One region of the Massilia sp. LMS1-1-1.1 genome, then DNA from elsewhere that is predicted to be linked to it. Evidence: predicted binding sites of a transcription regulator. Region 1 holds the regulator's gene; each other region holds the start of a gene.
The links. Region 1 encodes FNR, which switches genes on or off when oxygen is low (the NO sensors DNR and NnrR bind a similar motif). Its sites were predicted from a motif close to TTGATNNNNATCAA; they were not measured.
Positions count from the first base shown of each region.

Region 2: MRBLMS1_RS25610 (XrtA system polysaccharide chain length determinant) is a predicted target of FNR. The motif match lies at 5,125-5,138, and genes of this name have one in related genera.
Region 3: cydD (thiol reductant ABC exporter subunit CydD) is a predicted target of FNR. The motif match lies at 3,160-3,173, and genes of this name have one in related genera.
Region 4: MRBLMS1_RS13075 (bacteriohemerythrin) is a predicted target of FNR. The motif match lies at 5,051-5,064, and genes of this name have one in related genera.

Region 1 is NZ_JBFPNG010000023.1:764,523-772,056, forward strand. It holds gene MRBLMS1_RS18465 (response regulator) at 1-1,772, opposite strand, end outside; gene fnr (fumarate/nitrate reduction transcriptional regulator Fnr) at 2,012-2,770, shown strand; gene MRBLMS1_RS18475 (FixH family protein) at 2,774-3,298, opposite strand; gene ccoG (cytochrome c oxidase accessory protein CcoG) at 3,445-4,827, opposite strand; gene ccoP (cytochrome-c oxidase, cbb3-type subunit III) at 4,832-5,752, opposite strand; gene MRBLMS1_RS18490 (cbb3-type cytochrome oxidase subunit 3) at 5,745-5,948, opposite strand; gene ccoO (cytochrome-c oxidase, cbb3-type subunit II) at 5,950-6,564, opposite strand; gene ccoN (cytochrome-c oxidase, cbb3-type subunit I) at 6,580-7,534, opposite strand, start outside.
Region 2 is NZ_JBFPNG010000056.1:206,053-213,586, forward strand. It holds gene prsT (XrtA/PEP-CTERM system TPR-repeat protein PrsT) at 1-196, shown strand, start outside; gene MRBLMS1_RS25590 (hypothetical protein) at 200-2,677, shown strand; gene MRBLMS1_RS25595 (S1 family peptidase) at 2,674-3,450, shown strand; gene MRBLMS1_RS25600 (N-acyl amino acid synthase FeeM domain-containing protein) at 3,455-4,201, opposite strand; gene MRBLMS1_RS25605 (XrtA/PEP-CTERM system exopolysaccharide export protein) at 4,403-5,026, opposite strand; gene MRBLMS1_RS25610 (XrtA system polysaccharide chain length determinant) at 5,281-6,810, shown strand; gene MRBLMS1_RS25615 (XrtA-associated tyrosine autokinase) at 6,827-7,534, shown strand, end outside.
Region 3 is NZ_JBFPNG010000012.1:661,523-669,056, reverse strand. It holds gene MRBLMS1_RS13010 (amino acid ABC transporter ATP-binding/permease protein) at 1-1,421, opposite strand, end outside; gene cydD (thiol reductant ABC exporter subunit CydD) at 1,418-3,094, opposite strand; gene MRBLMS1_RS13000 (GbsR/MarR family transcriptional regulator) at 3,234-3,785, shown strand; gene MRBLMS1_RS12995 (PEP-CTERM sorting domain-containing protein) at 4,106-4,672, shown strand; gene MRBLMS1_RS12990 (hypothetical protein) at 4,833-5,012, shown strand; tRNA gene MRBLMS1_RS12985 (tRNA-Arg) at 5,094-5,168, opposite strand; tRNA gene MRBLMS1_RS12980 (tRNA-Pro) at 5,262-5,338, opposite strand; gene glmM (phosphoglucosamine mutase) at 5,432-6,769, opposite strand; gene folP (dihydropteroate synthase) at 6,809-7,534, opposite strand, start outside.
Region 4 is NZ_JBFPNG010000012.1:678,273-685,806, reverse strand. It holds gene MRBLMS1_RS13100 (ribonuclease T2 family protein) at 1-360, opposite strand, end outside; gene MRBLMS1_RS13095 (branched-chain amino acid aminotransferase) at 428-1,528, opposite strand; gene MRBLMS1_RS13090 (PepSY domain-containing protein) at 1,724-4,237, shown strand; gene MRBLMS1_RS13085 (hypothetical protein) at 4,349-4,534, shown strand; gene MRBLMS1_RS13080 (hypothetical protein) at 4,686-4,841, shown strand; gene MRBLMS1_RS13075 (bacteriohemerythrin) at 5,140-5,538, shown strand; gene MRBLMS1_RS13070 (hypothetical protein) at 5,542-6,402, opposite strand; gene MRBLMS1_RS13065 (TonB-dependent siderophore receptor) at 6,728-7,534, shown strand, end outside.

The DNA.
Region 1 (7,534 bases):
TCGCCGCCCATCATGTGGATCAGCTGCTTGCTGATGGCCAGGCCCAGGCCCGTGCCGCCGAAGCGCCGCGTGATGCTCTGGTCGCCCTGTGAAAACGCGGCAAACAGCTGCTGTTGCTGCAGTTCCGTCATGCCGATGCCCGTGTCGCGCACTTCGAAGCGCAGCCAGGCGCGGCCGCTCTCGCTCTTGCTCTCGGCCAGGCTGACGGCCACCACCACTTCGCCGCTCTCCGTGAACTTGATGGCGTTGCCGGCCAGGTTGACGAGGATTTGCTGCAGGCGCTGGGCGTCGCCCACGAGGCGCCGCGGCACGTCGGGCTCGACGGCGATGGCCAGTTCCAGCTCCTTTTCGCCCGCATTCATCGTCATCGTCGTGGCCAGGGTATTCATGACTTCGTCGAGGTCAAATTCGACGGGCGACAGTTCCATGCGGCGCGCCTCGATCTTCGAATAGTCGAGCACGTCGTTGAGAATGCCCAGCAGCGACTGGCCCGCCACGCGCACCATGGTCAGATACTTGCGCTGTTCCGTGTCGAGCTTGGTATTACCCAGCAAATACACCATGCCCAGCACGGCATTGAGGGGCGTGCGGATTTCATGGCTCATGTTGGCCACGAAATCGCTCTTCGCGCGGTTGGCCGCCTCGGCCCGGTCGCGTTCCTGCTCCAGTTCCGCCGCGCGCGATTCGAGTTCCTGCTGCAGGCGGTCGCGCTCGCTCATCAGGCCGTTGAACGCTTCCGTCAGTTCGCCGATCTCGTCGCGCTGCTGCACCGGCACGGGGGTGAAACGGCTGCCGCTGGTGCGCAGGGCCAGCAGGGTGTTGCGCAGGCGCACCAGCGGCGATAGCAGGCGCACGGTGACCCAGCCCAGCACGGCGGCGGCCAGCAGCGAAGCGAGGATGCTCCACAGCACCAGCCGGTACAGCACGCCATCGAACGGTTCGAAGGCATCCGCGACGGGCAGCGAGGTGGCCAGCAGCCAGTTCACCGATTTCAGGCGCTTGAAGCTGTTGACGGCCTTGATGCCGCGGCTGTTCGTGCTGACCATGCTGCCTTCGCCATCTTCCTTCAGCAGCTGGGTCGTCGTCAGGTTGGCGCTCGGCTGGCGCGGCTGCAGCAAACGGCTGGTATCGGGATGCAGCACGTAGCGCGGCACGGCGCCGCGCGTGAGGATGAAGTAATAGCCGCTCTTGCCGATCTTTTCCGAGCGCAGACGCCCCAGCAGGTTGTCCTTGTACAGGCGCAGCACGCCGATCACCACGCCGGCCACCTGGCCATCGGCGGCCAGCACGGGCGCCACCATCTGCACGATGGGCATGCCGCTCGATTTGCCGAGCATCGGTTCGGTGATCATGGGCTGGCGCGTGCGCAGCACGGTCTGGAAATACTCGCGCTCGGCAACGTTGATGCCCGTGCGTCCCGCCACTTCCGGCATGTCGGCCACGACGGCGCCCTGCGCGTCGAGCACCAGCACGTCGTCGAACAGCACCAGCATCGAGCGGCGCGAATAGTATTCGCGCAATTGGGCCGGCTGGGCCATCAGTTCCGGCGGCTGCTGCCTGGCCGTCAGGGTGACGATCTGCAGCAGCATGCCCAGCTTGTCGTCGAGCTCGGCAGCGGTGCGGCTGATCAGGGATGACTGCTGGCTCAGCAGTACTCGGGTGAAGTCGTCGCGCATGTGCTGCACCTGTATCATGGTGACCAGCGCGATCATGGCGATCGAGGTCAGGCTGGTGGCCAGCGCGACTTTTGCTTTGATGCCGAGAGGCTTCATGATTTCCTTTTCAGTACCGGGCGGCACAGGCGGCAGATAATGCTGTCAGGAATTTTCCTATCAATACCCCAGCTTGGCAAGCGCCGCCGCACAAAAGCCCCTACCCGCATGGGCTTTTGACGATGTTGCCATATAATTAAAGTCGGAACGTCGTTTATTCAGCGAAATTGCGGTGAAATTGGCACACGGCAACCCGGTATGCAGTAAACTTGTTGTTGCATTTTCTAAAAGGTACCGACATGACTGAAGCGCTAATCACTCCAACCTTGCCCACAGTGAACGTGGAAGCGTTGCGTGCGCGATGCTCGACCTGCAGCATGCATCAATTGTGTCTGCCGATGGGCCTCGATATGGGCGACATGGACAGGCTGGACCAGATCATCGGCCGCCGCCGCAAGATCGTGCGCGGCGCCTCGCTGTTCCGCATCGGCGACTCGTTCCAGAACCTGTACGCGATCCGCCTGGGGCACTTCAAGACCTACCAGATCAATCCGGGCGGCGAGGAGCAGGTGACGGGTTTCCAGATGGCCGGCGAACTGCTGGGCATGGACGCCATCAGCGCCGACCGCCACCACTGTAATGCGGTGGCGCTGGAAGACAGCGAAGTGTGTGAAATCCCGTTTTCCAGCCTGGAACAATTGCTGGGCAATATGCCGACTCTGCTGCGGCATTTCCACCGCATGATGAGCCAGGAAATCACGCGCGAGCAAAGCGTGATGCTGTTGCTGGGCAATATGCAGGCGACGCAGCGCTTTGCCGCCTTCATCGTCAACCTGGCGTCGCGCTATGAGGCGCGCGGCTATTCGAGCAGCAAATTCCAGCTGCGCATGTCGCGCGAGGAAATCGGCAACTACCTGGGCCTGACCATCGAGAGCGTCAGCCGTTTATTGTCGAAATTCAAGAAGGAAGGCTGGCTGCGCGTGTCGAACCGCGAGATCGAGATCTTGCAGCCTGCTAAGCTGAAAGCCATTACGGCAGGCACGGACGTCTGCAAATAAGCTTTATAGCTCTTCATCCGCATGCAGCGCGATGCTGCGCTGCACGGGCCAGGTCCAGATGCCGGACAGGCGCCACTCGCGCTTGTCGTTTTCCACCAGCACTTGCCAGCGGCTGCGCTCGAGCATCGGCAGGGGCACCGAGAAATTTCCGGCCGCATCGGGCTGCACCAGCAGCTTGATATCCTTTTCCGGCAGGGTCGCATGCGCCAGGTGCAGCTGCAGCGGTCCCTGATAAGCCTTGCCGAAGCTGTGCACGGAACCGGTCAGGCGCGCTTGCGCCACGTCGTACGACAGGCTCGTATCCATGGCCAGGTCGCTGGCGATCGTGTCGCGCTTCAAATCCTGATTGATCGCCTTGCCCTGCTTGTAATAATCGCCCACCACCAGCGCATCGGGTTGCGTAAACGCGATATAGCCCATGAAGCTGCCGACGACCACGGACAGGCCGGGACCGATCATCAGCAGCCATGGCCAGCGGTGCTTGTACCACGGTGCAACGGGAGGCTGCAGTTTCAGACTGTCGGACATTTTGTTCTCCTTGGGGTCAGACCCTTTGGGTCTGACCCCAGCTTTTGCTTCTGGGTTGAAAATACAGTAAACCTACCGCATATTGAATGCTACCCCTACGGCGAAATACCGGGGTCGGACCCAGAGGGTCCGACCCCGAATCAACATTACCGCGGCACGATGAAGACCGCGCTTTCACGCACATGCAGCGACGGGTCGTCCAGCGATTGCAATTCGATCGCAATCTTGTTCGACCCCTTCTCGCCCACGCCGTGCGGCACGCGCAGGCGGATCGGCCAGCCCAGCGTTTCCGTCGGCTGCAAGGTCACTTCTTCGCGCGTCAGCAAGGTCAGGCCCGGCAAGCCGGAAGCGCTGATTTTAAAGTGCTGGCTTTGCTCGGACGTGTTCATGATCTGCAGGCGGTAGACGTTTTCGATCATGCCGTCTTCCACTTCGCGTCCCATCGAACCGCGGTCGCGGATCACGTCCATTTTCAGGGGCGTGCGCAGGGCCAGCGAGGTACATACGGCGATGATGATCAGGGCCAGGATGGAAGTGTAGATCAAGACGCGCGGGCGCATGGCGCGCTGGCGTATCTGCTTCGAATTGAAGTTGTTTTCCATCGCATGGTCGGTGCTGTAGCGTATCAGGCCACGCGGCCGCTCGACCTTGTCCATCACGCTGTTGCAGGCATCGACACAGGCGGCGCAGCCGATGCATTCATACTGCAGGCCGTTGCGGATATCGATGCCGGTCGGACACACCTGCACGCACAGGGTGCAGTCGATGCAATCGCCCAGCTTGTCGTTGTGGCCGGCCTTCTTGCTCATGGCGCCGCGTGGTTCGCCGCGCTTGGCATCGTAGGTGATGATCAGGGTGTCCTGGTCGAACATGGCGCTCTGGAAGCGCGCATAGGGGCACATGTATTTGCACACCTGCTCGCGCAGCCAGCCCGCGTTGCCGTAGGTTGCCAGGCTGTAGAACAAGACCCAGAACCATTCCCAGGGACCGAAATTCAAGGTGACCACCGATTGCGCCAGTTCCTTGATCGGCGTGAAGTAGCCGACAAAGGTAAAGCCCGTCCACAGGGCGATGGCGCCCCACACCACGTGCTTGGCCGTCTTCTTGAACGCCTTGCGCACGGACGGGCCCTGCTTGTCGAGGGCCATGCGCGCGCTGCGCGTGCCCTCGATGCGGCGTTCGACCCACAGGAAAATTTCCGTGTATACCGTTTGCGGGCAAGAGAACCCGCACCACACCCGTCCGGCAATGGCCGTGACGAGGAACAACAAATACGCACAGATGATCAGCAGGGCCGCCAGATAGATGAAATCCTGGGGCCACAGCACGACGCCGAAAATGTAGAACTTGCGCGTGGTCAAGTCGAACAGCAGGGCTTGCCTGCCATTCCAGGTCAACCACGGCAAGCCGTAGAACGCGAGCTGGGTAAGCCATACGCATACCCATCGCCAGGTAGCGTAGCGTCCTTTGGCCTCGCGAGGGTAGATCTGCTCGCGGGCCGCATACATCTTGATGACTTGAGGTTCCATTACATCATTTCACGGGCGTCTGAGGATTCGACAGGCTCCAGACATACGCCGACAGCACGTGTACCTTGGATTCGCCGAGGAAATCGCTGAAGGCCGGCATGGTGTTGCTGCGTCCCTTGCGTACGGTTTCCATGATGGTATCGGCGCTGCCGCCGTACAGCCAGACCTTGTCCGTCAGATTCGGCGCACCGAGCATCTGGTTACCCTTCGCATCGGCGCCGTGACAGGCCATGCAGGCGCCAAACTTGGCCTTGCCCAGCACGGACTTGACGGGATCCGAGGTGGAACCGGACAGGCTCAGCACATAATGGGCCACGTTCTCGACATCTTTTTCGGAGCCGAGGGCGGCGCCCATCGGAGGCATCTGACCATTGCGGCCGTGCAGGATGGTGGTCTTGATGATGTCGGGTTCACCGCCATACAGCCAGTCCTTGTCCGTCAGGTTGGGGAAGCCCTTGTTGCCGCGCGCATCCGAACCGTGGCATTGCGCGCAGTAGGTCAGGAACAGGCGCTGGCCGATGGCTTGCGCCTGCGGGTCGGCGGCCACCGTCTTCAAGTCCTGGCTCAGGTACTTGTTGAACAGGGGACCGTAGTCGGCTTCCGCCTTCTTCAGCTCTTCCTCGTACTGGCCCGTCGATTTCCAGCCCAGGCTGCCGGCATAGTTGCCCAGGCCCGGATACAGGAACAGGTAGGCCAGCGCGAAGACGATGGTGATGTAGAACAGCCACATCCACCAGCGCGGCATCGGCGTATTGAGTTCCTTCAAGTCCTCGTCCCAGACGTGGCCCGTGGTGCCGTCGGCGGGGGCGCCGGCGACCACTTTCACTTTCGACTGCGAGTACAGCAGCACGCCGCAGCCGATGATGCCCAGCAGGGACAGCACGATGATGTAGATATTCCAGAAGCCATTGGTAAAGTCAGCCATGGTTATGCTCCTTCGCCAGGTTCATCTCGGCCTCGGCCGGATAGTCGAGCGCTTCGTCGGCGAACGGCAGGCGTGCCGCCGCGTCGAAGTCGCTGTTGCTGCGGCTGAACGTCCACCACAGGATGCCCACGAACGTCGTAAAGGAAACCACCGTCATGACGCTGCTGGCGCTGTCAAACAGGTTTTCGATTGCCATGCTAATTCCTTGTTTTGATTAATGTACCGAGGCCTTGCAGATAGGCGACCAGGGCGTCTTCTTCCGTCTTGTCCTGCAGCTGCGCGGGGCCGGCGGCGATTTCTTCCTCGCTGTACGGCTGGCCCAGGCGTTTCAGGGCGCGCATCTTCGGCACGATCTCGTCAGGCACCAGCTTGGTCTTCGCCAGCCAGGGGTAGGACGGCATGTTCGACTCGGGCACCACGTCGCGCGGGTTGTTCAAGTGCGTGCGGTGCCATTCGTCGCTGTAGCGGGCGCCCACGCGGGCCAGATCGGGCCCCGTGCGCTTGGAACCCCACTGGAACGGACGGTCATAGACGAACTCGCCGGCGACCGAATAGTGGCCATAGCGTTCCGTTTCCGCGCGCAGCGGACGCACCATCTGCGAGTGGCAGTTGTAGCAGCCTTCGCGCACGTAAATGTCGCGGCCCGCCAGGCGCAGCGGCGAATACGGCTTCAGGCCGGCGACCGGTTCCGTCGTGCTCTTCTGGAAGAACAGGGGGACGATCTCGACGGCGCCGCCGATGCTGATCACCACCGTGACCAAGGCGATCAGCAGCCAGGGGTTTTTCTCAATCCATGCATGTGAAAATTTCATTTGCTTTCGCTCCTATCAGGCGTGCGCCGCGTTCAGTTCCGGAATGCGGGCGACGGGGAGTTTGCTGCCGCGCAAGGTCATCCAGGTGTTGTAGCCCATGATGCACATACCCGACAGGTACAGCAGGCCACCGGCCACGCGCACCACGTAGTACGGATACGTCGCTTTCACGCTCTCGACAAAGGTGTAGGTCAGGGTGCCGTCCGGATTGACCGCACGCCACATCAGGCCCTGCATCACGCCGGCGATCCACATGGCGGCGATGTACAGCACGATGCCGATGGTGGCCACCCAGAAGTGCACGTCGACCAGGCGCGTGCTGTGCATCTGCGTGCGGCCAGCCAGGCGCGGCAGCAGGTAGTAGATCGAACCCATGGTGATGAAGCCCACCCAACCCAGAGCGCCCGCATGCACGTGGGCAACGGTCCAGTCGGTGTAGTGCGACAGCGAGTTGATGGTCTTGATCGACATCATCGGACCTTCGAAGGTGGCGATGCCGTAGAACGACAGCGAGACGATCATGAATTTCAGGATCGGGTCGGTGCGCAGCTTGTGCCAGGCGCCCGACAGGGTCATGATGCCGTTGATCATGCCGCCCCAGCTTGGCGCCAGCAGGACCAGCGAGAAGACCATGCCGATCGATTGCGTCCAGTCAGGCAATGCCGTGTAGTGCAGGTGATGCGGGCCCGCCCACATGTAGGTGAAGATCAGCGCCCAGAAGTGGACGATCGACAAACGGTACGAGTACACGGGGCGCTCGGCCTGTTTCGGGATGAAGTAGTAGACCATGCCCAGGTAGCCGGCGGTCAGGATGAAACCCACCGCGTTATGGCCGTACCACCACTGGATCATGGCGTCCTGCACGCCCGCATAGGCGGAATACGACTTGGTGAACGAGGCTGGCATGACGGCGCCATTGACCACGTGCAAAATCGTCACGGCCAGGATGTAGGCGCCGAAGAACCAGTTG
Region 2 (7,534 bases), on a different contig from region 1:
CAAGCGCGCCACGGCCCTGCTGCGCAAGGCGGCGGACCTGGCGCCGAAGTCGCCCGAAGTGCAGTACCACCTGGGCGCGGCCCTGGCGAAATCGGGCGACAAGGGCGGCGCGCGCAAGCAGCTGGAACAACTGCTGGCCGCCAACAAGGACTTTCCGCAGCGGGCCGAGGCGCAGGCCTTGCTGACCCAGCTGTAGGCCATGGCTGTGCACGCTGCCATGCCTGGCCTGGCAGCGCGGCCGCTGGCCCTGCTGGCGGGCGCGGCCTGCATGCTGGCCTTGCGCCACTATCCGCTGGGCCACGGCTGGCCCGGCCTGCTGTTTGCCGCCCTGCTGCCCGCGTATTTCCTGCTGCTGTGCTGGCGTCCCGCCTGCTGGCTGTTCTGCGTGCCCGCCCTGCTGCCCGTGCTGGACCTGGCACCGTGGACGGGCTGGTTCTTCCTCGAAGAAATCGACGTGCTGCTGTTGCTGACCGTGGCCTGCGGCTATTGGCGCCTGGGCGGACCGGCCCACCCGGCAGCGGCGCGGCTCTCGCCCGCCGCCCGCGCCTGTTTGCTGCTGTGCAGCCTGGCCTGGCTGGCGGCGCTGCTGCGCGGCGTCCTGCCGCTGGCGCCGCTCGAACTGAATGCCTGGGATAACTACCTGAGCCCCTACAACAGCTTGCGGCTGGGCAAGGCCTGGGCCTGGAGCATGCTGCTGTTGCCGCTGCTGCTGCGCGACGCGGACCCTGCCGCCTTGCGCCGCTACGCGCTGCCGGGCATGCTGGCCGGGCTGGCCATGGTGTCGCTGTTCGCCCTGTGGGAACGGGCCGTGTTTCCCGGTCTGTCGAACTTGTCCAGCGACTACCGCATCACGGCGCCGTTTTCCGCCATGCACACGGGTGGCGCCGCACTGGACGGCTACCTGGCCCTGAGCCTGCCGTTTGCCGCACTGTGGCTGGCGCGCGCCAGCAGCCGCTGGCAGGCGGTGCTGGCCATGCTGCTGCTGGCCCTGGCCCTGCACGCGGCGTTCACGACCTTTTCGCGGGGCTTGTACGCGGCCCTGGCCGCGGCCATGCTGCTGGGATTCTGGCAAACCCTGCGGACGGCGCCCGGCGCGGCGCGGCGCGCCCCTTCCCATTCGCCATTGCGCGGAGTGCTGCTGAGGCTGCTGCTGGCGGGCCTGGGCACCGTCCTGCTCGTGTACATGTTCAGCCTGGCCGGCTACCGGGGCTTGCTGGCCGCCGTCGTCCTGTTCGCGGCCAGCTTCGTGCTGGCGGCGCGGCCCTTGCCGTGGCGCCTGGCGCCTGCCAGCCTGCTGTGCGCTCTGTGCCTGCAAGGCTTGCTGGCTGCCTGGTGGCCGGAACCGTCCGGCCACCAGGCAGCCGGCTGGCTGAAAGGCCCGTATTTCCTGTTCCTGCTGGCGGCCGTGCTGCTGACGGCCGTGCTGCTGCCCGGCCCCCTGTCGTCCAGCGGCACCGGCGGCAAGGAACCCGCCAGGCTGGGGCTGGCGATGATGGCGTGGACCATGCTGGCATGCAATCTCGCCTGGATAGGCTGGCACTGGGCGGGACCGCCGGCCCTGCTGCCGGCCGGCCTGGTCGTGCTGCTGGCCATGCTGATGCTGTGCAATGGACGCCTGCGCCCGCCGTTGTGGCGGCTGGACCGCGCCAGCCTCAGCATCGTGGGCGCGGCCGGCATCCTGCTGCTGCTGGCCATACCCGTGTCGGCCAGCTACTACGCCACCGAACGTTTCGCCACCACGGCCTTCGACATGCAAGGCCGCTTGCGCCATTGGCGGCAGGCGCTGGCCATGCAGCCGTCCGACTGGGGCGATCGCCTGTTCGGCATGGGTAGCGGCAGCTTTCCCGCCACGTATTACTGGCACAATCCCCAGCGCGAGGTGCCGGCCAGCATCGCGTATGCGGAAGACGGGGAAAACCGGTATGTGCGCCTGGCCAGTCCCGGCTACAGCGCCGGCTATGGCGAATTGCTGCGGCTGCTGCAGCGGCTGCCCGTGCAGCCCGCCACGCACTACACGTTGGCGCTCGACGTGCGGCGCACGGGACCCATGCCCGTGCTGCTGGTGCGCCTGTGCCAGCGGCAATTGCTGTACGCGCAGGGCTGCGTGAACGTTCCGCTGCGCCTGCGGCCTGTGCCGCCTGGCACGCAGCCCGGCGGTTGGCAACACTATGAAGTGCCGTTCGACAGCGCCTGGCTGGGCGCCGGTGCCTGGCTGCTGCGTCCGCCCGTGCAGCTGGAGCTGGCGGCCAGCGGCACGGCCACCTCGTCGGTGCTCGAAGTCGACAATCTGAGCTTGCGCGCGCCGGGCGGCGAGGAACTGATCGCCAACGGGAGCTTTACGCAAGCCAACAATTACTGGTTTTTCAGCAGCGACCACCACCACTTGCCCTGGCATATCAAGAGCATGGCCTTGCATTTACTGATAGAAACGGGCTGGTGCGGCGCCCTGTCAATGCTGGCCCTGCTGGTTCTGGCCGGCCAACGCCTGCTGCGCCAGGCCGCGCGCGGCGATGCAGGCGCGCTGGCGTGCGCCGCCGCCCTGCTGGGTTTTCTCGTCGTCGGCCTGTTCGACAGCCTGCTCGACGTGCCGCGCATCGCCCTGCTGTGCTACCTGATGCTGCTGTGCGCGCTGCTGCAGCCCGTGCCACCTCCTCACGTTGAAAGTGCGCCGTTATGAAAGCCCTGCCGTTTACATGCTTGTCCGCCCTCGTGTTTTGCCTGGTCTTGGCCAGCGCGCCGTGCCGCGCCGATGCGCCGCTGGCGCAAACCATCGCGCGCATCAAACCATCGATCGTCGGCGTGGGCAACCTGCAAAAAACGCGCACGCCGCCGATGAATTTCATCGGCACGGGTTTCGTGACCGGTGACGGCCTGAGCGTGCTCACTTGCGCCCATGTGATTCAGAAACTGCTCGACGCCAATCCGAACGAGGTCATCGGCATACTCACGGGCCAGGGCGAGGTAACGCAATTTCGCCCCGCCAAGGTCCAGGCGCTGGACACGGAACACGACCTGGCCTTGCTGCGCCTGGCGGGCGCGCCCCTGCCCGCCCTGGCGCTGGGCGACGCGGCCACGGTGCGCGAAGGCCAGGCCATGGCCTTTACGGGATTTCCGCTGGGTACCTTGCTCGGGCTGCGCCACGTGACGCACCGCGCCACCGTGTCATCGCTGACACCCGTGGTCATGCCCAGCGAAAACGCGCAGCGCCTCGACGTCCGGCGCCTGGCGCAGCTGCAAAAGGCGCCGTACACCGTGTTCCAGCTAGACGCGACGGCGTATCCGGGCAGCAGCGGCAGTCCCTTGTTCGATCCCGAGACCGGTCTCGTCTACGGCATCGTCAACATGGTGTACGTCAAGGGCCTCAAAGAGGCAGCCATCAGCGCGCCCAGTGGCATCACTTACGCGATTCCGGGCAGCCACATGCAGGCGATCTTGCTGAAGAATAAATGAATGCTCAGTTGCGCCCCTGCCTCAGCCGGCCGGTAATGCCGGGCTCATCCCATGTCGGAAAAAAAAAGGGGTAAAACGACCGTTCACCCCCATGCTGTTCCATCAGGCCACCGAATTTACGGATCTGGGCCCCCATGTAATCGAGGTCCAGCCGTAGCAGCACGGCCGGCGCCCCCACGCGCGTGCACTCGCGCTCGCCGCCGAAGTCCTGGAAACCCAGCATGCGCTTGTAAAACACCACGTGGCGCGGGTTGACTTCGATCACGTAATCCGTAAAGCAGTGAATATTGTGGGCATAGATATAAGAAATATGAATCAGCGCCGCAAACACGCGCTTGCTCACGCCCTTGTCGATGGCCAGGCGCGACGGTTCGCACAGGCGCCGGCCCTGCGCGCGCAGGACGTCGAGCTTGTCGCGGAAGTTTTCATCGGCGGGCAAGCCCGTCTCGTCATTGTCGAGGCACAAGGTCATGGTGCCGACGGTGGTGCCGGCCGTTTCCGCGAACAGCGTGATTTTATTCAGCGCATGCGCGGTGCAGGGATCGACGGCATAGCCGCGCCAGCCGTACATCTTGCGGATCAGCAAACTGGCCGCTTCGCGCCGGCCACGCGAATTGGCCATGCGGATATGAAAGCGCTGCAGGTCGAGCTCGTGCTCCATGGCCGGGTCGATCTGCCCCTCGCCCACCACCAGGTCACTGAAGGTGCCTGGCGTGTCGAAGGAAATTATGGGTTCATCTTCAAAGCTCATCTTGTCCTCACGTTCATCGGCAGCCGTCGAGACGGACTGAAGCCAATGCCTTGTGACAAGAGAAAAACTGGAGAAGTTCCCAGCAATAGCTAAAAAAAACAGAAGAAATTTACCTTGGGATAGCAAAATAACACGATGAAATTTGTCTATAAGTACAAAATGGCAAATATAATTGCTGTTTTGATATTGACGAGCTTGCTGTTAAAAAAAGCTTTCCGGTATCAATAACACGTCGCCCGGCCGCATCATGACGTTGGCGGAAATATCGCCTTCCTTCAGCAAATCGTCGAGCCGCACCCGCAGCTGCTGCTGGTTGCCTTCGCGCACGCGGATGATGCTGGCCTTGTTGCCGGCCGCGAAATCGGTGATGCCGCCCACGGCGATGAGCACGTCCATCAGCGACATGCCCAGCCGGTACGGCAGCGCCTGCGGCTTGGCCGCCTCGCCGATGACGCGGATCTGCTCGCCATACGGCCCCGAGAAATTGGTGACGATGACCGTCACCACGGGCTGCTGGATGAACTTGCTCAAGGCTTGCTCGATGTCGCGCGCCAGCTGGGTCGATGTCTTGCCGCTGGCGGGCAAATCCTCGACCAGCGGCGTGGTGATCTTGCCGTCCGGCCGCACGGCCACCGTCAGCGACACTTCCGGATTGCGCCAGACGATGATGTTGACGGAGTCGCCCGGGCCGATCAGGTAATCGTGCATGGGGGCGCTGTCGTCGGACGGCGCCAGCGGATGGCGCGTGCGGCAGGCGCCCAGCAGGCTGGCGGCGCCCGCCAGAACCAGCGTGTTGCAGACAAATGCACGGCGAAATGGATTCATGCGGAGCCTCTTCGAGTCGATGCGCGTCCATGGCCGGCCCCGCAGAACCAGCCTGGGCCGCGAACTTCCTATGATTATTAAAACCCGGCAAGTGAACCTTGAGGCGTATCAAGAAGCAATCATCTTGGGAAATCTTGCTCCACAGCCGCCCTATACTTTGCTTACTCAACAAGCAAGTATTTCTTGCAAGACGCCGTCGTTGTCCGCGCCGCCAACCCATCTACCGGGCAGCACCGTTACCTGAAGGAAGCGACATGGAAGAATTGATACAGCAACTGCTTTCCGGCTTGAAAGGCATCTGGAAGTACCGCTGGCATGCGGTGCTGGTGGCGTGGCTGGTGGCCATCGGCGGCTTCATCAAGGTGATCACCCTGCCCGACGACTACCAGACGTCGGCGCGCGTGTTTGTCGATACGCAAACCATCCTCAAGCCGCTGATGGCCGGCATGACCAGCGTGCCGAACACGGAACAGCAGGTGGCCATCATGAGCCGCACCCTGCTCAGCCGCCCGAACGTGGAGCGCGTCATGCGCATGGTCGACCTCGACCTGGACTCGAAGACCGTGCGCGAGCACGAAGCCCAGCTGGATAACTTGATGAGCCGCATCAAGATCACGGGCACCAACGCGTATGACATCTACACCATCAGCTACAGCGGGCGCGACCCCAAGCTCGTGCGCGACGTCGTGCAAAGCCTGCTGACCATCTTTGTCGAAGGCAGTTTCCAGGGTAAAAAGGGCGATTCGCAGAAGGCGGTGCAGTTCATCGACGAGCAGATCAAGAATTACGAAGACAAGCTGAGCGCGGCGGAAAACCTGGTGAAGGAATTCAAGATCCGCAACAACCTGCTGCTGCCGCGCCAGGGCATCGACTATGGCAGCCAGCTGCTGATGTCGTCCGATAGCCTGAACAATGCCAAGCTGGAACTGATCGAGGCGGAACAATCGCGCAAGGCCATCCAGAGCCAGATCGAGGGCGACGAGCCCGTGCTCGACCTGGAGCCAAGCGCGTCAGCCATCACGAATCCCGAACTCGACGAGCGCATCGCCTCGATCAACAAGAACCTCGACAACCTGCGCATGCAATTTACGGAACTGCATCCCGACATCATCGCCTCGAAACGCCTCGTGGCCCAGCTGGAAGAACGCAAGATCGAGGAAAACAAGCTGAAAGCGGCGTCCGGCGACCCGGGCAAGAACTACAGCCCCATGCTGCAGCAGCTGAAGGTGGCGCTGACGGATGCGGACGCCAAGGTGGCCGCCATCCGCGCCCGCGTACAGGAATACAGCGCGCGCAACGAGCGGCTGCTGGCGCAAAGCAATGCCGTGCCCGAGGTGGAATCGCAGCTGGCACAGCTCAACCGCGACTACATCATCAACAAGGAAAACTATGAAAAGCTGATCGGCCGGCGCGAAGCGGCCAAGCTGTCGGGTGAACTCAGTTCCACCACCGACATGATGGCCTTCAAGATCATCGACCCGCCCACGGTGCAATATGCGCCCGTCGGCCCGAACCGCCCGCTGCTGTTCAGCGCGGCGCTGGGCGCGGCCCTGGTGGCCGGCGTCGCCACGGCCTTGCTCATCAGCCAGGTGCGCCCCACCTTCCTCAGCCCCTCCGAACTGCGCGATGCCACGGGCTTGAACGTGCTGGGCACGGTATCGATGAACTGGACGCCGCTGCAGCAGGTACGCCGCCGCCGCGCCCGCTATGGCTTTGGCGCCTGCCTGGGCAGCCTGTTCGTCCTGTACGGCGGGGTCATGACGGCCGCGCTGCTGAAATTCTAGATCCAAGGGAGCGACGATGAGCAGCAAGGACAGCGGCAAGCACGAACCCACGATCCTCGGCGTGGCCGAGGCCAGCGTGCCTTATAAGGTGAACGGTACGGATGGCGCGGACGCGGCCCGGTCGCCCCGCTACCGCGCCCTGAACCTGGCCCGCCTGACCGAGCAAGGCATGCTCACGCACGATGGCGGGCGCAGCGCCGTGGCCGAGGATTTCCGCATCATCAAGCGCCCGCTGCTGCGCCAGGCGCGCGCCAGCGGCAGCGACGCCATCCACCACGGCAACCTGATCGTCGTCACCAGCGCCATGCCGGGCGAAGGCAAGACCTACTGCGCCGTCAACCTGGCCATGAGCATCGCCATGGAACTCGATATCACGGTGCTGCTGGTCGATGCCGACGTGGCGCGCCCGTCCGTGCTGAAAGTGCTGGGCCTGCCGCCGGAGCCGGGGCTGATGGACGTGCTGCTCGACCCGCAACTGGCCATGGCCGACGTGATCCTGAAAACCAACGTGGCCAATCTGAGCATCCTGCCCGCCGGGCGCAGCAACAAGCACGCGACGGAATTGCTGGCCAGCCGCGCCATGAGCCGCTTGCTGGCCGAGATCGCCAGCCGCTATGGCGACCGCATCGTCGTCTTCGATTCGCCGCCCCTGCTGATCACCAGCGAAGCGCACGCGCTGGTGGGGCAAATGGGCCAAGTGGTGATGGTGGTCGAAGCGGAAACG
Region 3 (7,534 bases), on a different contig from region 1:
AGCGCCAATCGCCGCGCCTGGCCGCCGGACAAGCCCAGACCGCCCTCGCCCAGCATGGTGTCGAGGCCGCCCGCAAACGCGCGCACCTCGTCGTCCAGGCCAGCCGATTGCAGCACTTCCCACAGCTGTGCATCGCTGGCGGACGGGTCGGCCAGGCGCAGGTTGTCGCGCAAGCTGTCCTGGAACAATTCCGTCTTCTGCGTAAACAGGCAGGCGCGCGGCGCGGCCACCGTGCCCGACAAGGGCGCCAGTTCGCGCGCGGCGATGGCCAGCAAGGTGGACTTGCCCGCGCCGCTGGGGCCGATCAAGGCGACGCGCTCGCCATCCGCGATGTGCAGCGATACGTCATGCAAGATGGCATTATTGCTGCCCGCATGCGCGGCGCTGACGTGTTCCAGGCGCAAGCCCGGTGCGGCGTCGACAGGCGGCGCAGGCACATATTCTCCATCGAGGCGCGGCGCCAGACGCCGTACGGCCAGCAGCATGCGCCCCGCTTCCAGCGCGCCGCGGCGCAGTCCGGCAAATGGTTCCACGGCCGTCAGGGCGATCAGCAAGGCCAGGGCCGCCAGCGGCAAACTCATCGTTTGCTGCTCCACCAGCACGGCCACGGCCAGCAGCACGCCAGCCAGGGTTGCGCTGCCGGCCACGCCATACGCGGCGCCCGCCGCCGTCTCGAGGCGCAGCAGGGCAAAATCGGCTTGCGCCAGCGAGCGGTCGATCTGCCCCAGCGCCGCGCACTGGGCGTCGATGCGGCCCGCCATCACGAGGTCCGTCTGGCCCGCCACCAGGTCAATGGTGCCGGAACGCAGTTTTTCGATGGCGCGCGAGCGCACGATGGCGGGACGGCGGGCGCCACGCGCCACAAGCCAGCTAATGCCGCCACCGGCGGCCAGCAGCCACACGGCCAGGCCCAGGCCCAGCTGCCACTGCATGACGCCCAGCGCCACCCCGGCCAGCAAGGCCGCGCACAAGGCCGTAAAGGCGGGCACGAGCAGGCGCAAGTACAGCGATTCGAGCGCGTCGATATCGGCCGTCAGGCGGAACAGCAGCTTGGCGGGCTGGCGCAGCAAGCGGCTGGCCGCTTCCGGACGCGACCAGCCACGGAACAGGCGCACGCGGATGCTGGCCAGCGCGGCGAACGTGGCATCGTGCGTGACGAGCCGCTCCGCATAGCGCGAACCCGTGCGGCCGATGGCCAGCAGGCGGATGCCGGCCGACGGGCCGAAGACGTCGAAGACGATGGCCGTCGAGGCGTGCAGGCCGGCAATCGACGTGGCCGTGATAAACCAGCCGGACAAGCCCAGCAAGGCCATGCCGGCCACCGCCGTCAGGGCCGCCAGCAAGGCGCCCACGATCAGCTTGCGGGGCTGGGCCAGCAGCAATTGCCGCAGGACGGGGTTCAAGCCAAGTGAGTTTTTCATGCGCGCAACTCCTGCACTTGGGCATGCACCGTGCGCTGCAGCCGGCCCGCCAGCACGGGGTCGTGCGTGGCGACGATCATCGTCTTGCCTTTTGCCAGTGCCAGCAGGGCATCCGTCACGCGCGCCGCCGTTTCGCTGTCCAGGTGGGCCGTCGGTTCATCGACCAGCAGCAAATCCGCATGCGGATGCAGGGCCACGCGGGCCAGGGCCAGGCGCACGGCTTCGCCGCCGGACAAGCCCTGGCCGCCATCGCTGAGCATGACGGCCGGCTGCGCCTGCGCCACCTTGGCCAGGTCGGCCAGGTGCAGCGCCTGCGTTACCTGCGCGGCGTTCGCCCCCACGCGGCCCAGGGTCACGTTCTGGCTGACGGAAGCGGCAAACACGTGCGGACGCTGGCCCATCCACGCCATGCGCTGGCGCAAGGTATTAACGGTGCTGTCGGTCAGGCGCACGCCGCCAATGCGGATGTCGCCGCCGCTGGCGGGCAGCAAGCCGGCCAGCAGGGACAGCAAGGTGGTCTTGCCGGCGCCGCTGGCGCCCAGCAGGGCCACGTGCTCGCCGGCATGCACGGACAGGTCGAAGCCGTCGAACACGGGCGCCTCGCCGGGATGGGCAAAGCGCAATTGCCGAAGTTCCACGGCGGGCGCCGCCGCCACGGCCATGGCGGCGGCGGAAACGGCCGCGACTTCCACGCTGGCGCCAGGCAGGGGCACGCCATCAGCCGCCAGGTCGTGCAAACCGGCCAGGCCCGCTTCGCCGGCCGCCTTGTCGTGCCAGACGGCGGCCAGTTCGCGCAGCGGTTCGAAGAACGCGGGGGCCAGCAGCAGGATGAACAAGCCCTGCCCCAGGCTCAGCTCGCGGCCCCAGGTGCCGAAATTGATGCTGCCCAGCAGAGAGAAACCGATGAAGGCCGCCACCATGGCCACGCCGAGCGCGGAAAACAGTTCAAGCACGGCCGACGACAAAAAGGCGATGCGCAGCACCACCATCGTGCGCCGGCGTACGGATTGCGACGAGGCATCGAGCCGTTCGGCCGTGGCGTCGACGGCGTCGAGCGCGCGCAAGGTGGCCAGGCCGCGCAGGCGGTCCAGCAGGAAGGCATTCATGCTGCCCATTTCCACCATCTGCGCGCGGCTGGCCGCTTGCGCGCCCATGCCGACGAGGGCCATGAAGACAGGAATCAAGGGGGCGGCGATGAGCAGGATCAAGGCGGCGATCCACGACAGCGGCGTCACCACGGCGAGGATCACGAGCGGCACGAGCATCACTTTCCAGCGCGCAGGCTTGTAGCGCACCAGATACGGCACGATGGCTTCGGCCTGCTCGGCGATGACGCTGGCCGCCTGGCCCGACTGGGCACGCTGGCGGTCCAGCGGCGAACGCTGCGCCAGCGCCTGCGCCACTTGCGCGCGCAAGGTGGACAGGTGTGCGCGCGCCGCCGCATACATGCGCCGCGCGCCCCACGCTTCGCAGCCGGCGCGCAGCACGCCCAGCAGCAGCACGCCAGCGGCCGGCAGCAGGGCCGCGCGCCAGGGTGCGCCGCCCTGCATGGCTTGCACGGCCCAGGCCAGCAAAGCCGCTTGCGGCAACCACAGCAAGGCGGCGCCGCCTTGCGCCAGGCTGGGGAGACGGGGAAGAATAAAGCGGGGCAAGGACAAGGGCGTGGTCGGCATCTTTTATACTTCTTGAGTTTTCAGAATTTTCTGTAAATTCGATATTTTGTATAATACTGCGAAACATGACATATATCAATTGACCCCACCAGTATGGCGTGAAAAAATTCAGATAATTATGAAAACTCAACATATCCAAATGACGCCGCTGATCCTGACCTTCGTCAGCCATTTCGGCGAGATGGGCAGCCGCTGGGGCTTCAACCGTACAGTGGGGCAAGTGTACGCCTTGTTATTTGTCGCGGAGCACCCTTTGCACGCGGATGAAATCGCGGAGCACCTGAGTTTTTCACGCTCGAACGTGAGCATCGGCCTCAAGGAACTGCAGGGCTGGGGCTTGATCCGCCAGTCACGCATCCCTGGCGACCGGCGCGAATATTTTTCCTCGCTGGGCGATGTGTGGCAAATCTTCCGCGTGGTGGCCGCCGAGCGCCGCCGCCGCGAAGTGGCGCCTACCCTGACGGTGCTGCGCGAATCGCTGCTGGCGCCGGCCACGGAACCCGTGGATCAATATGCGCAGGAACGCATGCGCGAAATGTATGAACTGGTCGACCTGGCCAATACCTGGTTCGACGACTTGCAGCGCCTGTCGCCCGAATCGATGGCGCAGCTGATGAAAATGGGCGCCAAGGTACAAAAGTTGCTCAACGCTAAGGATCGCCTGTTTGGCGTCAGCAACAACAACGACTGAAGCACCCGCCTCCCCTCACCTCCCACAAAAAGCCGAGACGCCGCTAGCACAAGCTGGCGCGTCTTGTCACGCCATTTCCTGACGTCATGTTGTCTGTCGTTAACACAAGCGGACATAGCCGTATGCGATGTTGTCAACAAAACCAATAGTATTATTTAAATTGTATTAATTTATATCAAGAGTAAGCTTGCATTTGCGTACTCGCTACGTGCAGGAAAGAACTAAAAGCAGCTAAAAACGGGCAATGGGATGACTTCCCCGGTATGCAGGGACGCCTCCCAACACTATGAAGCGACTGTCTCAAGCACAAGGGGATTTTCATGAAAAGCATAAAGAGCATTGCCATCAGGGCATCCATGCTGGCCGCAATGACCGTACTGGCAAGTGCGGCCCAAGCCGCCACTTGGGTGGATGTGGGCCCGGCCAGCGGTTTCGTCATCGCCGGCAGCACCGTCACTTATTCGCCATCGCCGGCACTGCAGGTGAAATATTATGACGATAATCTCGTGCCACAGGATCCCTCGGACATCCAAGGTTATATCAATGGCGTGTTCGGTACCAGCCTGGGCACCGCCGTGTCGTTTTGCGAAAGCGCCACCGCGGGCTGCACTGCCGGCACCACGGCAGACGTGAGCGGCGGCGTCAATTCGTATACGAGTGCGGCCGCCTATGATTACCTGGCCATCCACTTCGGCCAGGGCGAACTGGTGTTCCACTGGGCCGCTCCCGTGGCTGCCGGCACCACCTTCACGATCTCGGGCCTGCCCAAGGACCTGAGCAACTACCGGGCCTTCATTTCCGCCGTGCCGGAACCTGGAACCTATGCCATGCTGCTCGCCGGCTTGGGCCTTCTGGGCTTTATGGCACGCCGTCGCCAGGGAAAGTAAGCCTCATCTGCGGCAGCGGCGCACCGGCGCCCGCTGCCGCCCTCAACGCCAGCGGCCCGTTTACGCCGCGCTTGCGGCGAAAGTCCCGCTTTTTACACTATCTTTAGACGCCCCTCGCTATGCTCGACGGCATCCACTGCTGACCGACGAGGGAGTACTCATGCATGAACAACCGTTTCAGCCACGCGCGCGCAGCGTGATCCGCCAGCACCTGCCCGTGCGGGAACGGCTGCGCCTGGCCCGACTGGCCAACAGAAAAATCATTTCGGCATGCTCGGCGCTGCTGTGCGCGGCGCCGCTGTTGTATTTGCTGAGCGTGGTGCTGTTTGCGCAGCCGTGACACGGCTTGCAGGCGAGCGATGAACAGAGATGAAAAGTGATGGCAATGCGACAGGCTGTCGCATGCATGGCCAGCATGAGCTGGTCCGCCCAGAGGGAATCGAACCCCCATTCACGGTTTAGAAGACCGTTGTCCTATCCGTTGAACGATGGGCGGAAGGTGCAGTATTTTAATCCATGCGCGCCAGCAATGAAATGCCAGCGCGAAATAGAAAACGGGCTGTCATTTCTGACAGCCCGCTTATGACTTTGGTCGGAGTACAAGGATTCGAACCTTGGACCCCCTGGTCCCAAACCAGGTGCGCTACCGGGCTGCGCCACACTCCGAAGACAAGATAATAACGCCCCCACCCAATTTCGTCAATTGCCATAGACGAATTAGATGGAAATAACTATCGGCGCTGCCCCGTGCCTGCCCCTTTAAGCGCCGACTTTATCGGCGATGCGCCGCGCCATGCTCTCGGCCTTTTCCTTGTCCTTCGCTTCCACCATCACGCGGATCAGCGGTTCCGTGCCCGAAGCGCGGATCAGCACGCGGCCCGTGTCGCCCAGCTCGGCCTCGACCAGCTCTTTCTCGGCCACCATGGCGGCATTTTTCTGCCAGTCGAAACCGGGCGCCACGCGCAGGTTGATCAGGGTTTGCGGGAACAGCACCAGTTCGGCCAGGCATTGCTGCAGGCTCTGGCCGCTGCGCTTGAGCGCGGACAACACTTGCAGCGCGGAGACGATGCCGTCGCCCGTCGTGTGGCGATCCAGGCACAGCAAATGGCCCGAGCCTTCGCCGCCCAGTATCCAGCCCTTTTCCTTCATGACTTCCAGCACGTAGCGGTCGCCCACCTTGGCGCGCGCAAAGCCGATGCCCTGCTGCTTGAACAGCACTTCCAGCGCCATGTTCGTCATCAAGGTGCCGACGGCACCGGCCACGGGACCCGTCGCCAGGCGGTCCTTGACCATGACGTACAACAACTCGTCGCCGTTGTACATACGGCCCGTGGCGTCGCACATGATCAGGCGGTCGGCGTCGCCATCGAGCGCGATCCCCAGATCCGCGCCATGCTCGATGACGGCTTCGGCCATGGCCTTGGTCGCCGTGGCGCCGAAGCCCGCATTGATATTGAAGCCGTCGGGCTTGTTGCCGATGGCGATGACTTCCGCACCCAGCTCATGGAACACGTGCGGCGCGATATGGTAGGCGGCGCCGTGCGCGCAATCGACGACGATCTTCAGGCCGCGCAAGTCCAGCTCGTTCGGGAAGGTGCTCTTGCAAAATTCGATGTAGCGGCCCTGGGCATCGTCCAGGCGCTTGGCGCGGCCCAGCTTGTCCGATGGCACGCAAGCCATGGGTTCGTCGAGCGCCGCCTCGATTTCCAGTTCCACGCTGTCCGGCAGCTTGGTGCCCTGGCCGGAAAAGAACTTGATGCCGTTGTCGTGGTACGGATTGTGCGAGGCGGAAATGACGACCCCGGCCGCCAGGCGCAGCGCCCGCGTCAGGTAAGCGATCGCCGGCGTCGGCATGGGGCCGGCCAGCATCACGTCCACGCCGGCGGCCGACAGGCCCGCTTCCAGCGCCGCTTCCAGCATGTAGCCGGAAATGCGCGTGTCCTTGCCGATCAGCACAGTCGGGCGCGCCTTGCCGCCTTGCGACTTGGCCAGCACCTTGCCGGCCGCATAGCCGAGGCGCATGACGAAATCGGGGGTGATCGGAGCCGTGCCCACCAGGCCGCGGATGCCATCGGTGCCAAAATATTTACGCGTCATAGTTTTCTCTTTTTGTTGTTTATAATAAATCTTACAGGCTCAGTGCGCCATGCGCCAGACCTTCAGTGCATCGACGGTTTCCGCCACATCATGCACACGGATGATTTCCGCACCTTGCGCTACCGCAGCAAGCGCACCGGCAACGCTGCCGGCCAGGCGCTGCTCGACGGGACGCCCCGTGACGGCGCCGATCATGGACTTGCGCGACAGCCCGGCCAGCACAGGCAGGTCCAGTTCGCTGCGCAACTGGCGCGTGGCGCGCAGCAAGGCGTAATTCTGCTCCACCGTCTTGCCAAAGCCAAAACCGGGATCGACGCACAGGCGTTCGCGGGCGATGCCGGCCGCCGTCATCGTGTCGATGCGCTCGCGCAGGAAGGCAATCACTTCGCGCACCACGTCTTCATACTGCGGCTGGTCCTGCATGGTTTGCGGCACGCTTTGCATGTGCATGATACACAGCGCGCAGTCGCTGCCCTGCACGGCCTCGATGGCGCCCGGCGCGCGGAAACCGTTGATGTCGTTGATCATGTCGGCGCCCGCCAGGATGGCTTCGCGCATCACTTCGGGCTTGTACGTGTCAACGGACAGGGGCTTGCCGCAGTCGCGCAAGGCGTACAGCACCGGCATGACGCGCGCAAGCTCGTCCTGCAGCGGCAGCGGTGGCGCGCCGGGGCGGCTCGATTCGCCGCCGATATCGATGATGTCGACGCCGTCAACAATCATCTGCTCGGCGCGCGAGATGGCAAACTCCAGGTGCTGGTACTG
Region 4 (7,534 bases), on a different contig from region 1:
CGTCACGGAAATGTCTTCGCACGTGGCGGGATTGTTCGATTGCGCCCACAAGCCATGCACGATCCAGCCGAACTGGTTGCTCTCGGCGCACTGGAAGGCGGCTTTTTTCGACACGGCGCCACGGCGGCGCTGGCTGTCGCAAAAGCCTGGCGACCACGACAGCGCCAGCATGAAGTAATCGGTGGGCACGTTGGTGCTTTGCTTGTAGCACGTGTTTTTCTCGTCCGACGGCTTGACGTCGTAATCGTAGTAACTGACGTTGCGGGGAATGGCGCAGCTGGCGTCTGCCGCATGGACGGCACCAGCGGACAGGCTGAGGAAAACGGCGGCCAGCGCGGGCAGGACAGAGTGAATTTTCATCATATTCCTTCAGGATATAAAAACGCCGGCAACTGGGTGCCGGCGCGGTATCAATCAAACAAGCTGATCAGCAGACCTTGTGCATCCAGCCATGCGTATCGGCCGCCGTGCCATGCTGCAGACCCAGCAGCGCTTCGCGCAGGGCCAGGGTGACGGCGCCGTTTTCATTGTTGTTGATGGTCATTTCAAAGCCATTGGCCTTGGCCACGCCCACCGGCGTGATGACAGCGGCCGTGCCGCAGGCGAACACTTCCGTCATGCGGCCCGAGGCGATGTCGTCGCGCCATTGCTGGACGGACAATTTACGCTCTTCCGTGGCATAGCCGAGGTCTTTCGCCATTTCCAGCAGGCTGCGGCGGGTGATACCTGGCAGCAAGGTGCCCGTCAGTTCCGGCGTCACCACCGTGATCTTTTCGCCATCCTTGTAGACGAAGAACAAATTCATGCCGCCCATTTCCTCGATAAATTCCCGGTGCACGGCGTCCAGCCACACGACCTGGTCGCAGCCCTTCTCTTGCGCTTGCGACTGGGCCATCAGGCTGGCCGCGTAGTTGCCCGCGCACTTGGCTTCACCGGTGCCGCCCGGCGCGGCGCGCACGAAGTCTTCGCTGATCCACACGGTGACAGGTTTCACGCCTTTCGGGAAGTAGGCGCCGGCCGGCGAGGCGAACAGCACAAACAGGTATTCTTCCGATGGGCGCACGCCCAGGTAAGGGTCGGTGGCGATCATCAGCGGACGCATGTACAGGCTCTCGCCCGTGTTCTTCGGCACCCAGTTGCGGTCTTGCGCAATCAGCGCATCGCCCGCTTCCAGGAACAGCTCGACAGGAATGGCCGGCATGGCCAGGCGCGCGGCGCTGCGGTTGAAGCGCTCCGCGTTTTGTTCCGGGCGGAAAGTCTTGATGCTGCCGTCCGGCTGGGCAAACGCCTTGTAACCTTCGAAGATGGCCTGGCCGTAGTGCAGGGACGAAGCGGATGGGTCCAGCATCAGCGGGCCGTAAGCCTTCAGTTCGCCCTGCTGCCACTTGCCGTCACGGTAAGGAATCACCACCATGTGATCGGTGAAGATGCGGCCAAAGGCGGGATTGACCATGCGTGCGGCGCGCTCGGCGTCGGACAAGGGGTGGGCGGATGGAGTGACGACGAGATTCGGTGTGGAAGTGGTCATGGCAGCAATGGGAACTAGTGAACAGTATTCCTATTGTAGCGCCTATGGTGCCTGATCAGGCAAACGGGGATGGCCCCCGCCACGTGAGCACAGGCTGCCATCATTTGCGAATGATTCTCGTTTGCGTTAAAATGTCAGCCTTCCTTCTTCCCGCCATGCCTGACGCACTGCATGGCGGCGCTATCGAAAGCCGCCATGACCACTTCCTCCCTCCCCCAGCTGCGCGCCAGCACCGACGCCGTGTCCGCAGTGCGCCAGCCAAGCGCGGCCCCGCAACAACGGCGCTGGCACTGGACCTGGAAGCAGGTATGGTTTCAATTGCACTGGTTTATCGGCATCACGGCCGGCACGGTGCTGGTGATCATTGGCCTGAGCGGCGCCACCCTGGCCTTCAAGGATGAATTGCTCGATGTCATGAACCCCGGCGTGCGCCATGTGCCCGTGGAAACGCGGGCGCCGCTGACGCCGGCCCAGCTGAGCAACATTGCCGCTGCCGAACACGGCCAGCGCGTGGCATCGATCGCCATGTATGCGCAAGCGGGCACGGCGCCACGGCTGTTCTTCGCGCCGAAGAACGGCCAGCGGCGCGGTGTATCCATTTATGTGCATCCGTACACGGGCGCGACCCAGCCTGCGCTGGCGGGTGCGGAATTTTTCGAGTGGACGGAATCGCTGCACCGCTGGCTGCTGCTGCCGCGCGATCCGGGCCGGCAAGTGGCGGGTGCGCTGGCCCTGTGCCTGCTGGGCCTGGCATTGTCGGGCCTGTATCTGCGCTGGCCCCGCCGTCCGCTGGACTGGCGCACATGGCTGACCTTCGATCCCGCCCTGAAGGGCCGCTCCTTTTTGTGGAATTTGCACGCCGTGGCCGGCACCTGGTGCCTGGTCGTCTACGTGGCGCTGACCCTGACGGGCATTTACTGGAGCTATGACGTGGTGCGCGACAATATCGATGCCTGGGCCGGCAAGCCGCCAAGGATGGCACAGGCGCCCCTGAAAAAAAGTGGTGGCAAGGAGAAGGAGCCCGCCGCCGACATCAGCCTGGCCTGGACCAGCTTCCAGCAGCACGCCGCCGGCTGGACCCTGGCCAGCGTGCGCCTGCCCACGCGCGCCGGCGAAGCCGTGCAATTCACGTGGCTGGCCAGCGACGCGCCGCACGAGCGGGCGCGCAGCCGCATGAGCATTGCACCGGCCGACGGTACGGTCACGGAAAACGAACCGTACGGCCAGCAGGGTCTCGGTGCGCGCCTCGTCAACATCATTTATCCGCTGCACATGGGCACGTATTTCGGCTTGCCGGGCCGCATCATCGTTACCTTGGCCAGCCTGGGCCTGCCCCTGTTCGCCATCACGGGCTGGATGCTGTACCTGGGCCGCCGCAAGGCCAAGCGAGCTGTCCAGGCGCAGCGCGCCATGCTGGGCGCCGGCGCAGCGGACAAGCAAAATACCGGCTTGCCCACCCTCGTCGCCTACGCCAGCCAGTCGGGACAGGCCGAGCGCCTCGCCCTGGAAAGCGCGCGCGCCCTGCAGCAGGCCGGGGTCGCCGTCGACGTGCAGTCGCTGGACCGGTTTGACCCCGCGCAATTGCGCCAGTACGAACGGGCCCTGATCATCGCCAGCACCTTTGGCGAAGGCGAGGCGCCGGACGGCACGCGCCGCTTCGCGCGCCTGCTGCACGCAACATCGGGCACGCCGCTGGCGGGCCTGGAATTCGGCATGCTGGCCCTGGGCGACCGCCATTACAGCGCCTTCTGCGGCTTTGGCCATGCGCTGGCGCAGCAATTGCAAACGCTGGGCGCCCATCCATTATTCCCGCTGATCGAAGTGGACAAGCACGACCCCGCTGCCCTGGCCGGCTGGTCCCAAGCACTGGCCCGCTGCAGCGGCAGCGCCATCGACGCCATCGGCGTGCAGGAAGAAGCGTCGTATGCCGAGTGGCGCCTGGCGCGGCGCGTGCTGCTCAACCCGGGCAGCCTGGGTGGAGAATTGCATGAAATCACCTTGACGGGCCCGTCCGGCGCTACCTGGGAAGCGGGCGCGCTGGCCGAAATCATCGCCTGCAACGCGGATGGCAGCGAGGGCGATGCGGACCATACCCACCACGCGCCCCGCAGCTATTCGCTCGCTTCGCTGCCATCCGATGGCGAACTGCAGTTGCTGGTGCGCCAGGAGCGCCATGCGGGCATTGAGAACCAGGGATTTGGCGTCTGTTCCGGCTGGCTCACGCGCTTCGCCCCGCTAAGCGCCAGTATCCGCTTGCGCCTGCAAGCCAATCCCGCCTTCGCGCCCGCCCTGGTCGACGTGCCCTGCATTTATATCGGCAACGGTTCCGGCCTGGCCGGCCTGCGTGCGCATTTGCGCGCGCGCCAGCGGGCGGGGCTGGCCCGCAACTGGCTGCTGTTCGGCGAGCGCCAGCAAGCTTTTGACAGCGTCTGCGGCAAAGAGTTGCAAGACTGGCTAGACGCTGGCCACCTGGCGCGCCTGGACAGGGTCTTTTCGCGCGATGGTGAAACCCGGCAATACGTGCAGGACCGCCTGCGCGCCAACGCTGACGAGCTGCGCGAGTGGCTGGCGCAAGGCGCCATCGTCTACGTGTGCGGCAGCCTGCAAGGCATGGCGTCAGGAATCGATGCTGTACTGCAAGAAGTGCTGGGACAGGACGGCCTCGACACCCTGCTGGCGGCCGGACGCTACCGCCGCGACGTGTATTGACTTAGATCAGCCTGCCGCCCGCGCCGCCCGACTATGTGGGCAGGCGCACGGTCAGCACCAGCCATCGGACTAGAGTGGAGGCATTCCCACCCACTGCCTGCGAGGCTAGCCATGAAAAACCCCTGGATGAGCATGTACCTGAGCGCCGCCAACCGCATCGCCAACACGGCGCGCGGCCACGCCACGGCCGCCGTCAAGCGCGAGGCGGCGAAAAATACGCGGCAGTTGACGCAAGTGTGGTTCGATTCCTTGCTGCCTCCCGCAAGCAAGCCACGGCGCAGCCGCAAGGGCAAATAGGCCCCTGACAGCAGGCGAACTGGTGCAGTGCACCACAGCAATAAGTTGAAGTTACGACCAGATGAACTAAACTGCAAGCATGGTAGTACATAAGGAAGTGACCGGCAGACGCCGCATCCCCGCGCCGCCGCCGGGACACCGGGAGACGACCATGTTGACGCTCAAAGTGCTGGCCTGCCTTGCCCTGTCGGCCCTGATGCTTGCCCCCCTCGTGTTGAGGGATACGATGCAGCTATCCGCCGGGCAGCAGTTGCAGGTTCCCAATGTCGATGCGCATGCCATGTGGAGCCATTGGCCTCGGCAATAAGACGCGTGGCTGAGAAAACACCGCTGACCGCGTTGCAGTGCCTCGTCGTACATTCGTACTGCCTTCGGCACGGCGCCTTGCCAGCGGCGTTTTTCAGCGGCGCTCGGTAACGCGGCGCATCGCTGAAATCGCTTTATTACGGAGGGGAAATTGGTTCCTACATCCATTTGTTTTTGCTTTGTTTTCCTCGCCCCCTCTTCACCATACTTTTGATCCAGGTCATGGATTTCCCTCTTCGCTGCGCCCACACTGGAACAGTCCGCTTCGCACCGCGACGGACTTAACCGGGAGCATCGGCATGGGTAAATCGCATTGGAAGGATGAGATGGCGCTGGGTGTTCCCGTCATCGACGAGGCGCATGAGGCGCTGTTTCAGGAGCTGGCGCGGCTGCAGCAATTGGGCGACCAGCATTTCAGCGTGGCGTTTCGCGAGCTGATTGCGGCCGTCGAACGCGATTTCCGCGAGGAAGAGGATTTGATGGAACAAATCGCCTTTCCCTCGCTGGCCAACCACCGCGAACAGCATGCGCGCGTGCTCAGCGGCCTGCACCATGCTTGGGCCGCCGTCGATGAAGGCGACCTGGAACAGGGACGCCATGCGCTGTCGCTGTTGCCGCAATGGCTGATCTTCCACCAGGCCACCATGGACCTGGCCCTGGCGGCGGCGCTGGAACTGGTGCAGCGCCAGCCCAATTAGCCTCTACAACAACAGCACCGTCGCCTGCTCGGGCATGACCACGCGGTAGTGTCCCGGGTATTTGTCTTCGCCATCGAAAATCTTGCAAAACACGGGCTGGTTGATGTCGTTGACGGCCTGCTCGTTCATGGGCAAGGTAGCAATCAATTGCTCGCCATCCATCAACTGCAAGGCGCTGCCCCGCTCGGCCGCGCAAAAGGCCAGCGATTGCACGTCGCTGGCGAACGGCCGCTTGTACCACGGCGTGATGGCCCGCACGGCGCGCCGCGCGTCGCGCAAGACTTGCCCCACGCGCGTGACGTTCCACGCATCGCGCGCCACGGCGGGCTGCAGGACGATATTCGCCGTCAGCTCGCCCCTGCCCTTGTTCACCAGGAAAGTGCCATCCTGCGCGGCGATATCGTCATTGAGAGGCACGACAAACACGCCGCCGTCCGATACCTTGATCGGCATGGGCGCGCCATTGCCTTGCAAGGCCACGCGCACGTCGTCGATGGTAGCGCTCAGCTTGGCAGGAATCAGGCGCAGGGCCATGACCACGCTGCCGCTCGACACTTGCCACACTTTCCTGGCCGTCAGATAGCTTTCGCGGTAAGCCGTGAAGCGCACGCGCGGCGCCTTGGCGTCGCTGCTGGCCGTGATCGTCACCGTTTGCGCAGGCGAGGCTTCCTCGGCGGGCGCCGTTACCTCGGGCGCTGACGCTGCGGGTATGGCTGGCGCAAGGGGTGGCGACACGGTATCGGCGGCGGGCGGCACGCTGGCGCTCTGCAGCGGCGCGGGAACAGCCGGCGGCGTCGCGTGTTCCTGAGCCTGGCCCAGCGACGCTACACACAACCATCCGGCACAAGCGATCCATGTACGCATGCATTTCTTTCAATGAGGAAAATATTTTGTCAGCGCCTGCATTATCGCAGAAGGCCAGACCTTACGCCGCCATGGGCTTTCTGCACAGTTTTGGTGCGCACGCTTGATTATTTGGCAAATACCACCTATATTGATAATGATTCCTATTCAAGAAATTAACGGGAATCGCGCGCCCTTCCTTTCCACTGCCCGTCCGCGCCGGGCCTTGCGGTGGAACTGCTATCCAAGCCAGACCACGGGCCAGCGTCACGCCATCCCCCCAGCTACTGCGCACCTCGCCAGACGAGATAGGAACACTCACGACTAAAAATATTCCAGGAAAATGATGCAATCAACGACAGTCCTCCCTTCTTCGCGCCAGCCCGCCTTGCGCCCCCTCCCCCATCTGTTACACCTTGCCCTGCTGAGCCTTGCGGCCGGCGTGGCCCTGCCGGCACACGCAACTGACGCCGCCGCGGCCGACGTCACCATGCCGGCCGTCACCGTGCTGGGCCAGTCGACGGCGACGACGGAAGGTACGCAGTCGTACACGGCAGGCGAAGCGCGCAGCGCCACGCGCATGGAGCTGACTTTGCGTGAGACGCCGCAATCGGTCAGCGTCATCACGCGCCAGCTGCTCGATGACCTGGGCGCCGTGCGGCTGGACCAGGCGCTGGCGCAGACGACGGGTATCCAGGTGGGCCAGAACGACACGGAACGCACGCGGTTTTATGCACGCGGCTTCGGCATCAACAATCTCCAGATCGACGGCATGGCGCGCGGCGGCAATGCGCCGCTGCAAGACACGATTTTGTACGACCGCATCGAGGTCGTGCGCGGCGCCACGGGCTTGATGGGCGGCACGGGCGACCCGTCGGCCACCATCAACATGATACGCAAGCGGCCCACGAAGGAGTTCCAGGCCAGCGCCGGCCTGATCATGGGCCGCTGGGACGACCAGCGCTTCGAGGCCGACCTGTCCACGCCGCTGAACGCGGAGGGCAGCGTGCGGGCGCGCACGGCCCTGGCCTGGCAAAAACGCGATTCCTACCTGGACATGTATCACGAGCGCAAGACGGTAGGCATGGTCATCGTCGAGGCGGACTTGCGCCCGGGCACCCTGCTGACGGCCGGCGTCGACTTCCAGGACAAC